Linked DNA regions of Psychrobacter arcticus 273-4. The protein of the gene in region 1 interacts with the protein of each later gene in a pairwise test. Links are inferred from orthologs where the notes say so. Each region holds a gene or a part of one and is shown in the gene's direction. Other genes may lie near its edges.

Region 1 (4,351 bases):
GTCAGTGACGATATCGCCTTTTTGTGCCGGCAAGTACTGCTGTAAAAAGTCTTTAAAACGGCGCTCACCAATAAAGCAGATGCCAGTCGAGTCTTTTTTATTGGCAGTAATCAAGTCATGTTCTTCAGCGATTTGACGAACGACTGGTTTTTCAAGCTCACCAACTGGGAACAGGGTTTTGGCAAGCTTGTCACCGCCAACCGCATGTAAAAAGTAGCTTTGGTCTTTATTGTTATCGAGCCCACGTAGTAATTGCGCTACCTCAATACCGTCATTATTCTTATAGTTCACACTGCGGCGGGTATAGTGACCAGTAGCGATATAATCAGCGCCAAGGGTTAAGGCGTAATCCAAAAATGCTTTGAACTTAATTTCTTTATTGCATAGGATATCTGGATTGGGCGTGCGTCCGGCTTTGTATTCTGCTAAAAAATGCTCAAAAACGCGATCCCAGTATTCCATGGCAAAGTTTGCGGTATGCAATTTTATGCCAATTTTGTCGCACACCGCTTGCGCGTCTGCCAAATCGTCCATAGCCGTACAGTACTCAGTACCGTCGTCTTCTTCCCAATTTTTCATAAACAGCCCTTCAACTACAAAGCCTGCCTGCTGAAGCAATACGGCAGAGACAGAAGAGTCGACACCACCTGACATCCCGACAATTACATGTTTAGTACTAGGATTGTCAATATAGGTAAGCGTTAGAGGGCGATGGGCGTCAAAAGCAGCAGAAACGGATATGCTTGAGGTGTTTGGCATGGCTGACATAAAGCGGCTCAACTATTTATACTTTGTCCAAGATTTATAATGGCACTGAAGATGAATGCAATAGCTACAATAGTAAGCTGAGCAAGTTTACAGTGCCGGTTTGTCTTTTGGATTGGGTATTATGATAAAATAAGCGTCATATTATACCAGTTAATTGAAACTGGTGGCGAGCTATGGCATCTTACTGGCTATAAAACCGCTTTAAAAATTTAGATAATGGTTTTCAATTATTCTAATCACCATTAATTTACTTGGAATGATAATGATAAAAATTGGTCAAGGCATTGATGTTCATGCTTTTCATAATAATGGTCAGCAGCAGCAATATGTGGTGCTGGCGGGTGTGCCTATTGAGCATACGCACAGCTTACTTGCGCACTCTGATGGTGATGTGGTGTTGCATGCACTTGCTGACGCTTTGCTTGGCGCATTGGCACTCGGCGATATCGGGCAACACTTTCCAGATACCGATGCGGCAAATGCTGGTTTAGATTCACGCGTACTGCTTCGTTATGTGTATGGCAAAGTTTTGGCCGCAGGTTATATGTTGGGTAATGCTGATATTACCGTAATGTGTGAACGTCCAAAACTCGCAGTACATAATTTAGCCATGCGCGCTAATATCGCTAGTGATTTGCAGACCGATGTGAGTAATATCAGTGTTAAGGCAACCACCACTGAAAAATTGGGCTTTACCGGTCGGCAAGAGGGCATTATGGCCAATGCCGTGGTATTATTGGTGCCGAATACGTCAGGCGTTTAATTCTCAATAGCATATCATTGCATCTAATGACTACTGACAGCTATTAAGAGTGCTTGTAATATGGCAATGATTGCCCCATGAAGCAGCCATATGACAAATTTAATGTTACCTGTCTTTTTTATAAATAGTTTTAATTAATAGGAGTTTTTATGAGTGAGCAAACCCCAAATACTGCTGCCAACGATATTGAACAACTGATTCGTAACCAAATCAAAGACAACAAAGTTATTCTGTATATGAAAGGCTCACCGCAGTTCCCACAGTGTGGTTTTTCTGCTAAAGCGATTGAAGTATTGACGCAAATTGGTCGCCCATTTGCCTTTGTAAATATCTTAGAAAATCCAGAAATTCGTGCAACGTTACCACAAATTGCCAATTGGCCAACCTTTCCACAGCTGTGGATTGATGGCGAGTTGATGGGTGGTTCTGATATTATTTTACAAATGTATCAATCAGGCGAGCTTAAGCCTTTGGTTGAAGCAAACAGTCCAGCTGCTTAATATCGACTGCACTTTATATCGATGTTTGATGTTTGAATATCTGAGTGGCATTAAAATGTTGATATATAAGTGACGTTCGAGTCTAAGTACCCAAATCCGAGTCGCCTTATTAAAGGTTGCTCGGATTTTTATTATTCAATGTTTATTGCTCGTAAGCTTGATTGTTTTTGTCGGTTTTATCCCCATATAAGCCTTAATATCACAGCCAAATACGCTAAATCAATAATAAGAGAGTTCTATGACTAATGAATTAAAAAACAGCCAAGCCACTCAAATACAAGAAGCTGAGCAGGCAGCCATTGAAAAACGTCGCGGGCATCTGAAAAGTGAATCATTACGTATTATTGATATTGCAGCCAGCGAGCCCTATTCAGCGCTGAAATGTATTCATCAGTTGAGTGTGGCGGGCGGCGCAACTGAAGCGACGTATGTGGCGATTGAGCAGCGTATTGTCGCTGATCAAGATGCTGCCGGTGCTTATCATCTGGCGTTATTGGCTCAAAATACACCAGACTTACCTATCGATGCGCGTCAGCTTATTGAGCTGGTCGTCAATAAAGGCGATAATGCTCAGCGTTTGGCATTGCTAAAAAACTTACCCTTGCCGCCCGTTGAGACGATTAAAGCATATATATTGGCGAGCGATGATGGCGATGCGATCGGGCAGATGAATGCCTACTTACAGATTAATCCAGAAGGCTATGGCAGCCAACATATGCTAGCGAGTGGGCAGGCGGATCGTATTGTGCCGCTAAGCCCTAACAAATAAACGTTGGGAATAATCATCGGCAAATGCTATCAACGTTAATCAAAACTTCTTAATCATTAATCTCAATAGTTTTTTTGTATAACGTTTTTTAAATGACAAAAAATTGTTATAATTAATGGTTATCTGTTCAGCTAATAGCGGCGCGCGCTCTATTCTAGTCGCTATCTCTTTTTTAAATTCGACTGACACTTATCTACCCAGTTCATGTTATTGAATAATAGCCTGTCGCTAAGCATAGCGTGATCAGTCAAGTGAGGCATTACATGCAATACCCAAAAAATTACGACGTGGTAGTGATCGGTGGCGGCCATGCTGGCACAGAAGCTGCTTTGGCGGCCGCACGTATGGGCGCGCAAACCTTACTGTTGACGCATAATATTGAAACGCTGGGGCAGATGAGCTGTAACCCGGCGATTGGTGGCATTGGTAAATCACATCTGGTGCGCGAAATCGATGCGCTAGGCGGCGCGATGGCATTGGCGACGGACAAATCAGGTATTCAGTTTCGAGTACTTAACAGCCGTAAAGGCGCTGCGGTTCGAGCCACGCGTGCGCAAGCAGATCGCATTCTTTATAAAGCCGCTATTCGTCATACGTTAGAGAATCAGCCGAACCTTGATATCTTCCAACAAGCAGCCGATGACATTCTAGTTGAAAACGGTCGTGCGACGGCGGTTGTGACTGCTACTGGTATTATTTTTAATACGCAAACGGTAGTATTAACCTCAGGTACCTTTTTAGGCGGGGTTATTCATATTGGTCTTGAGAGCTCAAAAGGCGGTCGCGCAGGCGATCAGCCTTCTATTAAGCTTGCTGATCGTTTACGTGAGCTAAAACTACCTGTTGGTCGTCTAAAGACAGGTACGCCCGCGCGTATTGATGCGCGTAGTGTTGATTTTAGTGTGATGGCGGTACAGCCGGGTGATACTCCGCTACCGGTCATGAGTTATATGGGCGATGTGTCCATGCATCCTGAGCAGGTGAATTGCTACATCACCCATACCAATGCGCGCACCCATGACATTATTCGTGAAAATTTAGACCGCTCACCGATGTTCTCTGGCAAAATCGAAGGGGTCGGTCCGCGTTATTGTCCATCTATTGAAGACAAAATCCATCGCTTTGCCGATAAAGACAGCCATCAGATCTTTATTGAGCCAGAAGGCTTGACCACCCATGAGCTGTATCCGAATGGTATTTCAACCAGCTTGCCGTTTGATGTGCAGTTAGAGTTTATCCATAGTATGAAGGGTCTTGAGAATGCACACATCACCCGTCCAGGCTATGCGATTGAATATGATTATTTTGATCCGCAAAACCTAAAACCAACGCTTGAAACCAAATCGATTGATCGCTTGTACTTTGCCGGACAAATCAATGGTACGACCGGTTATGAAGAAGCCGGTGTGCAAGGTTTGCTGGCTGGCACCAATGCGGCACTGGTTACCTGTGAAAACAGTGAGTTTGACGTCTGGACGCCGCGCCGTGATGAAGCTTATCTTGGTGTGCTTGTCGATGATTTGATTACGCATGGTACGACCGAACCTTATC
Region 2 (4,132 bases), 860 kb from region 1 along the record:
CATTAATAGGGCTTTATTGAATCAAGCCTATGTCGAGTTTTTTGAAAATTAAAACCATTAATTGTCACTATTATTTATTATGACTACTCATGTACTAAGAGGTAAATCATGACACAGATGCATCTGCGCACTGCTATTTTTGGCTCACCGCGCCGTACCGCGATAGGCGTTATATTAATGTCGAGCATTGTCACGACGGGCTGTAGCACCAACTATTTGACCAATAGTACAGAAGGTACTTATGGCGTGCCCATGACTGAGCGCACCATTCCGCAGCGTCTGCTTGATCGTAGTATTGAGCATACCGTCAAGATTAACGTTTATGGTTTGCAGGAAAATTTACAGCAAACCAGTCGCATGAGTATTGATAGCTTTAATAGCGCGGTATTATTGACGGGTGAAGTACCAACTGAGGCAATCAAAGCAGAAGTCAGTAAAGTCGTAGGCTCTATGCCAGACGTTCGTCAAGTCTACAACGAGCTGACAGTTGGTGCCTCAAAAGGCTATAGCGCAACTGTCCATGATGGTTATATCACATCAAAGCTGATGGCAAAAACAGCCGCTGCTAATGGCGTAAAAGCGTCACAAATCAGAGCAGTGACTAATAATGGCGTGGTTTATATAATGGGTCGTATGACACCGACGCAGCAAAGCCACCTGATTGATATTGCCAATAGCACGGTCGGTATTACAGAATTGGTGTTACTAACTACTGTCGTCGACGATCGAGGCGTAAAGCTAGGTAACGATGACATAATGTATGAGGATAAATCCGCCGTTACTCCGTAAAATATATAGTAAGCCCAGTATAAAAACGATACAGCGGGACTGGAATGAATTTTTTGCAGCCTCTGTCTGCGCAGGCACAGCACGCCAGAAAAATTTATACCAGTGCCGCGTTAAAACATGATGTATCTACTTTATTTAGAATCGACTATATACAGTCAAAAAATATTAATATTAAATATAGTTAATGCAGTGCAGGTAAGATTATCAATCTATAACTGACTGACATATAACAGGGATACTGCTATGAAGGCTTTAAATAATGATGTACAGCGACCTAAAGTAGGCATGCCCAAACTCATACGCGTAGGGGTTACTGCTGCATTGGCAGTGGGCAGTATTGCGCTAGCGACGCAGCAAGCACAGGCGTTATCAGCGCTTGCTATCGTTAATGGCATTACTTCAAATGGTGGTATTGAGGTCAGTAAAGACATTCTGTATGGTGACGAGCCGTTACAAGATTTGGATATTTACTATCCCAAACCCTTAGCGCAGGCTATGAAAACGAATACCACCATCAAACAAGATTATCCAATGGTGGTATTCGTCCATGGTGGCTCTTGGGAGAGTGGTAGTAAAGAGGAATATGCCTTTGTTGGTAAGAGCTTGGCGCAAGCAGGTTACGTGACGGCAGTTATTAATTATCGTAAAGCCCCTGAGTATGTCTATCCTGATTATGTCGAAGATACGGCGCAAGCTATTGCGTGGAGCTATAATAATGCCAAGCGCTTTCATGCCAATCCAGAACGCTTCGCAGTCGTTGGCCATTCTGCAGGCGCGTTTAACGCCGTTGCTGCAGTCGTCAATGAGGATTTCTTAAAACCTTATGGCATCAAGCCAAAAGATATCAGTGCAGTGATTGGTATTGCAGGTCCTTATAGCTATGATTTTCGTAACTTTGATAGCGTCACAGCTTTTGCTGCCGATGCGACACCCGATGAGGTGATGCCAGATCGTCAGATTAAAGGGCCGCAGCCGCCGTATTTATTATTGACTGCTGAAAAAGATAAAGTCGTCTATGCGACCAATACCATCAAAATGACACAGGCATTAAAAGCTGCCGGCGTTACCGTGCAGACAAGTGAGATTGCAGGCGCCAGTCATGCCACCAGTATTGGCGCGATGGCACCACCACTGCGCTGGGTCAATGATGTACGCGCGCAAGTATTAAATTATTTGGACAAAACCCTTAAATAAGGGTTTTAATTAACAGGTTTGACATGGGTGTTGATTTTATTTAAGGCTAGTAATGGTTACGCATCGTTGTGTAAGACAGTACTGTAAGATGGTCAAACTCTTGTTATAATGTCGTCACTTTACCTCTATACCCTATCTAAAACCTTAAGGCAGAATATTCTATGAGCATGAACGCTGACGATTTAATTGCATTTTTACAAACGCATTTTCCAGATGCTTTTATTCAAGCTGCCAATCAAGGAACTAAGTTTGATGTGCGTGTGGTTGATGCCAGTTTTGAGGGCAAACGTGCCGTGCAGCGTCAGCAAACAGTTTATGCTTTGGTCAATGATAAAATCGCCAGTGGCGATATTCATGCGCTCAATATTCAAGCGTTAACGCCTGCTGAGTGGGATGTTCAATCACAAGGCTAGATTGAGTTAAGATTCTTATTTACGACTGGGTTGTTTATCATGAGCAAGTATTTTGCCACTGATAACCGATTCGGTTTTTCATTATTTTTATACTTATCGTTAGGTTGTCACCTTTATGGATCAATTTTTAATCACTGGTAGTAGTCGTATCGCAGGGGAAGTCACCATCTCAGGCGCCAAAAATGCCGCCTTGCCATTACTTGCGGCAATGATATTGGCTGAGACGCCAACGACATTGCATAATGTGCCATCGTTACAAGATGTGCGCACGTTGATTGAGTTGATCGGTGGCATGGGTATCAAAATCCAAAAGCAAGGTGATACCGTCACTTGTGATACCAAAAGTATCGATAATTTTTATGCGCCCTATGATTTGGTCAAAACAATGCGCGCGTCAATCTTAGTACTGGGTCCATTGCTGGCACGTTTTGGTGAGGCAGAAGTGTCCTTGCCAGGTGGCTGTGCGATTGGTTCGCGCCCTGTTGATCAGCATCTGAAAGCCTTTGAAGCGATGGGTGCTAGTATTACGGTAGAAAACGGCTATGTGATCGCGCAAGCGCCAAAAGGCGGCAAGCTGTTAGGGTGTAAGTTCTCATTTGACATGGTGACGGTAGGCGGTACTGAAAACGTTATCATGGCAGCAGCACTTGCCAAAGGCACAACTGTTTTGGGTAACTGTGCGCTTGAGCCAGAAGTGGTAGATTTGGCCAATATGCTGGTCGCCATGGGTGCTAAGATCAGTGGTATTGGTACAGCAATCATGACTATTGAAGGCGTTGAGCGTTTGCATGGTTGTGAGTATGCAGTCGTGCCAGATCGTATCGAAACAGGCTCTTATCTTGCTGGCGCTTTGATGACAGGTGGTGATGTATTGACCAAAAACACCTCAGCACTACTATTAACCCCCGTGCTAGAAAAATTTGAAGACATGGGTGCGATCATTACTAGCGGTGATGATTGGATTCGCGCACAAATGAAGGGTCGACCAAAAGCTGTCGATATCCGCACCCAGCCACATCCAGGCTTTCCAACGGATATGCAAGCACAGGTTATGGCGATTGCCTGTCTTGCTGATGGCACCAGCACCTTTATCGAAAATATCTTTGAAAATCGCTATATGCACGTCCCTGAGCTTAACCGCTTAGGTGCCTCTATCCAAGTAGATGGTCATACTGCTGTCGTGAAAGGGGTTGAGTGCTTTACCGCCGCGCCTGTAATGGCAACTGATTTGCGCGCTTCGATGTCACTAGTGATGGCAGCTGCAGCGGCGGAAGGCGAGAGTTTAATTGACCGCATTTACCATATCGACCGTGGCTACGAGCATGTTGAAAAAAAACTGCGTGCACTTGGCGTGAATATCGAGCGTATCAATAGCAATGATTAATATAGCTTCCAAAAACTTATAACGTCAGTCAGTAATAATACTGGCGTTATATTTTAAAAATAATTTTGCAGCTTAGCGTGATATTATTAAAAATGCCCTTTGACGGCGACAACTTTTAGCACCATCAGCACACGGACCAGCGTCACTATGACTGAAGTAACCAACAGCTTACCAACCAGTGGTTTATTAAATGAAGCAAATGATGAGTTTTTAGGCTTAACACTTGCGTTATCGAAGGGTCGTATCTTAGAAGAAACGATGCCACTTTTGCGTGCCGCTGGTGTTGAATTATTGGAAGATCCTGAAGCCTCACGCAAACTTATTTTCCCAACATCAAATCCTAATGTCCGCG
Region 3 (4,090 bases), 710 kb from region 1 along the record:
AAGGCAGATGTGGTTTGATTTTTATCATCAGGCTGCGTAATTGAAATATCCCAAGTTTAGTTGTATGGATTTGACGGCAGGGGTCAATAGTCGCTTGATGCTTCAATCAGCATGCGAATGGCGCGTTCTTTAATCTCGGGAGTGTAGGTTTGTCTTTTCATTGTCGTATTCTCTCAGAATGTTGAGTCTCCGACAATTCCGGGGCGGTTCAGTTATAGAATCGGTGTTTATAGCGTGGGCACGAAATGGTCACGGTGCTTATTTTTGGACTTCTAACATATTAGATAAAGTTAATGATTAAACTGATTAGCTAACACTAAAAATCGCTACAAGCCTCGAAAATTAGACAAAAAAAAGCCTCACTCCTTATAATAAGAAGTGAGGCTTTAGTGCTTTTGCAAGCCATATTTGGAGCGGGAAAAGAGATTCGAACTCTCGACCCCAACCTTGGCAAGGTTATGCTCTACCACTGAGCTATTCCCGCTGAATCAATTGGTAAGTTGTTAACTAGTACGTCTTGATAGGCTGGCTATTTTAGCAAATATTCTGAGCCTGTCAACAGGTTTTTTTTACTTGCTCATGGCTATTGCTGCTTTTAAGCTTTTATTAGGACAATAATTCTCGTATATAATTGATTTTATGGTTTATTTTTTTAACCGTCAATATACAATTATTTTTATAAATAATTACTCTACTGCTCTCTTTAACGTCTTTCATGGTTATTCAAGCAAGCTTATCAGCGATTTATGCATGGATGTCACTTACAATCCTACCTTGTATTGTTACTTTTGCTCTATTGGTTTTCAACAGTTAACATTATTATACTTATGCACAAGAACAATTGAGGTAGAATTCTACTGTTTTGGTGGATTGGGAGCAGGAAGTAGAACGTCAATAATAAGCTTCCCTTGCCTCTACTGTATCAATATTTCTTTTATTTACTTTTATTTTCCTACTTATAGCGAGGACGTTTACTATGAAAAAACTACTTACCACAACTGTCATGGCAGCTTCATTGTCGGCATTAACTTTAACAGGTTGTACTAGCACGACCAGTACGGGCGCCGTTGGCGTTGATCGTCAGCAGCTGCTAATTGTTTCAAGTGAACAGGTCTTGCAATTGTCAGCGCAGAGTTATAATAAGACAGTACAAGAGGCAAGAGCGCGCGGTTTGTTAGATACCAACACAGCTCAGCTAAATCGCTTGAAGAATATCTCTAACCGTTTGGTCGGTCAAGTTGGCGTCTATCGCCCTGATGCGGCAAAATGGCCATGGGAAGTACATACGATTAAATCTAACGACTTGAATGCTTTTGTACTTCCAGGTGGTAAAATCATGTTTTACACAGGCATTATCGATCGTCTGAATTTAACTGATGATGAAATCGCGGCGATTATGGGTCATGAGATGTCTCATGCCTTACGTGAGCATTCACGTGAGCGCCTATCGCGTCAATATGCAACTCAAACTGGTATCGGTGTCGCAGCCAGTATTTTTGGTCTATCACAAGGACAAGCTCAGCTTGCAAACGTTGCCGGAGACTTAGGTCTAAGCCGTCCGCATAGTCGCACCCAAGAAGCTGAGGCGGATCAAATTGGTCTTGAGCTAATGGCACGTGCAGGCTACAACCCACAAGCCGCGATTACCTTGTGGCAAAAAATGCAGCGCGCCAGCCAAGGCGAGCCACCACAATTCTTAAGCACTCACCCATCTAGTAGCAATCGTATCGCTGAGTTGCAGTCATTGATGCCAAAAGTAATGCCGCTCTATCAAAGAGCACGTCGTTAATAGCGTTTTTTAGGCAGAATTTTTGAAGTAGATAATCATAAATCATGACAAGCAGAGCCCATATCATCATGTGGCGCTCTGCTTTTTTATACCTGTCACTGATAGAATGTAGTCCCTTAATACCATGCAGACTCGATATCGGCGTCTGCTATAATGGTGACAATATATTATCTAACGATGATGAAGCTCAATAGAATAAAGGATTGTTATGACTACCATTACACCTACCGCCAATATCACCCCTACTGCCGATGCACTTAGTCAGCAGCTGCAAGAATTGCAACCACTGCATATACAACTGGTTAATGAATCAATGAATCATGCCGGTTACTTTGACGGTAAAGAGAGTCATTTTAAACTTATCATGGTCAGCGAAGCCTTTACAGGCAAGCGCTTGGTTGCACGTCACCAAATGGTTTATCATTTGGCAGATGCTTTATTGACCTCACAAGGCGGTCAAATCCATGCGTTGGCTATCCATGCCTATACACCTACAGAGTGGCAAGGTCAAAACCCTGACAGCCCGTTATGTGCTGGACAAAATAAAGGCTAAATGGTGCTTATTTTTAATAAATCATTAGACGCTATAGATAACAAAATGCAATTTTAAAGGAAACTACATTTAATGAAACACTTACATATGCTCATGGCTGTACTTTTAATTGTGCTGTTTTTATATCAAAGCTATCTGGTATTAAGCTCAAATAAACAAGCACCGCGCGTGGTCAAGATATCTTCGCATATCCTCTACGCCGTTATCATTCTTTCGGGCGTTGGAATGCTGATGCAATTGATGAGTGCCAATGCACCGATACAGTGGGTATTTGCCAAAATCATCTTACTCGTTGCTGCTATCAGTGCCAGTATCAAAGCCTTTAATAGCAATGCAACACCGAGTCAAAGAAAAACTGGTATTCTTATTGCTGGGGCGGCATATGTAGGTATTGTGATACTTGCCTTTACCAAACCGGGTAACTTGTTTTAATGAGTGCTTAGATTTAATGAGTGCTTAGATAAGCAAAAATATTTCTGCAATAAAGATGACAAAATATTCTATGTATTTTCAATATCTTAATCAGATTATTTTTGCTATCTTAAATGAATAAAAACGCAATATTAGCCTGCTGGAGCCGCTATGAAAACTTTTACTGTCGCAACACTACTGGTTTTTGCTCTCTCAGGCTGTGCTTCTACGGGTAATATTACGCCGCAATATATCCCGCCAAGCACCTATCAGAGCTATGATTGCCAAGCATTGAATCAAGAGTATGTCCGTATTAATAGCTACGTAAACGCTACCCGTAACGAGCAATCAACCTTATCAGCGTCAGGTGTGGGTGTTGGGATATCTGCAGGGCGCTGGGGCATCTCCCCTAACATCAGCTTTGGGGTTGGACAAAGCAACAATACCAAAGCTCGTGATGCCAAATTATCGCGCCTGTACGGGGAACGTGATGCGATTATTCAATCAGCGCGTATTCAGCGTTGTAGCTTTGCCAATGGTATTAAGATTTATGGTGAATAGGCTAAAATTAATTTAATTCATCAAGCATAATGAAAAAGCCAATACGTGGTAATGAACTGACCCCCATAAGTTGGACACAACTTATGGGGTATTTTTATGCGTTACAATCTAGACTTTAAGATCAAAATCATCGCATACTACAAGCAAGGACATACCGGACTTGCTACAGGTGAAAAGTTTGCAGTAAACCCCCAATTTGTACGCAAATGGGTAAAGCAATACCAAAGCGGTGGTATAGAAGCGATCAGACCTAAAACCAGTAAAGCTGTCTACAGTGCTGACTTTAAACACCAAGTACTAACGACCCTGTTAAAGCAAGGTTTAAGTCAACCTGAGACGGCACTAAAGTTCAACATCAGCGCACCCGCTCTTATCAGCCATTGGCATAAAGCGTATCGACAGTATGGTATGTCTGGACTCACTCCCAAACGACAAGGTAGAGGCGCCATGACCAAGCCCGTGATCACAAACAAACCAGATGACGACAAAACACCTGCTGAATTAAAGCGTGAACTGGCATACCTGCGTGCGGAGAACGCCTACCTAAAAAAGCTCGATGCCTTGCTCAGGGAAAGGGAACAGGCTGCGACAAAGCAAGGCTCATCGAAGGATTAAGACAGCAGCATCTTTTATCCAACTTACTAAAAGTAGCAGACATGCCGAAAAGCAGTTTCTACTACCATAGAACCATGCTAGGGGATAAAGATAAATACGCTGACTTAAAACAGCGTATCACGGCGCTATACCACAAGCATAAAGGCAGATATGGCTATCGC

The links.
Region 2: the proteins of grxD (region 1) and PSYC_RS09860 interact in binary tests that used the Escherichia coli proteins (3 or more experiments, as listed by UniProt). The link is inferred for Psychrobacter arcticus 273-4 from one-to-one orthologs.
Region 3: the proteins of grxD (region 1) and PSYC_RS09240 interact in binary tests that used the Escherichia coli proteins (3 or more experiments, as listed by UniProt). The link is inferred for Psychrobacter arcticus 273-4 from one-to-one orthologs.

Annotation. Positions count from the first base shown.
Region 1 is NC_007204.1:1,489,031-1,493,381, reverse strand. What follows is about bases 398-3,355. They hold grxD (Grx4 family monothiol glutaredoxin), read left to right. Parts: upstream 398-1,680; coding sequence 1,681-2,031; downstream 2,032-3,355. Other genes in these bases: mnmG (tRNA uridine-5-carboxymethylaminomethyl(34) synthesis enzyme MnmG), read left to right, coding at 3,064-3,355; PSYC_RS06445 (hypothetical protein), read left to right, coding at 2,270-2,800; ispF (2-C-methyl-D-erythritol 2,4-cyclodiphosphate synthase), read left to right, coding at 1,025-1,531; mnmA (tRNA 2-thiouridine(34) synthase MnmA), read right to left, coding at 398-768. Outside these bases: more of mnmA, read right to left, coding at 1-397; more of mnmG, read left to right, coding at 3,356-4,351. UniProt on the Escherichia coli protein: Monothiol glutaredoxin involved in the biogenesis of iron-sulfur clusters.
Region 2 is NC_007204.1:2,352,078-2,356,209, reverse strand. Bases 1,032-3,770 are described here. They hold PSYC_RS09860 (BolA family protein), read left to right. Parts: upstream 1,032-2,144; coding sequence 2,145-2,396; downstream 2,397-3,770. Other genes in these bases: murA (UDP-N-acetylglucosamine 1-carboxyvinyltransferase), read left to right, coding at 2,512-3,770; PSYC_RS09865 (alpha/beta hydrolase), read left to right, coding at 1,033-1,983. In the rest of the region: PSYC_RS09870 (BON domain-containing protein), read left to right, coding at 109-789; more of murA, read left to right, coding at 3,771-3,780; hisG (ATP phosphoribosyltransferase), read left to right, coding at 3,928-4,132. UniProt on the Escherichia coli protein: Involved in cell resistance against acid stress.
Region 3 is NC_007204.1:2,195,438-2,199,527, forward strand. Bases 973-3,669 are described here. They hold PSYC_RS09240 (BolA family protein), read left to right. Parts: upstream 973-1,997; coding sequence 1,998-2,342; downstream 2,343-3,669. Other genes in these bases: PSYC_RS09235 (M48 family metallopeptidase), read left to right, coding at 977-1,789; PSYC_RS09245 (SirB2 family protein), read left to right, coding at 2,415-2,774; PSYC_RS09250 (hypothetical protein), read left to right, coding at 2,925-3,314; PSYC_RS09255 (helix-turn-helix domain-containing protein), read left to right, coding at 3,411-3,669. In the rest of the region: more of PSYC_RS09255, read left to right, coding at 3,670-3,929; PSYC_RS09260 (IS3 family transposase), read left to right, coding at 3,917-4,090. UniProt on the Escherichia coli protein: Transcriptional regulator that plays an important role in general stress response. Has many effects on cell morphology, cell growth and cell division. Acts by regulating the transcription of many genes, including dacA (PBP-5), dacC (PBP-6), ampC and mreB.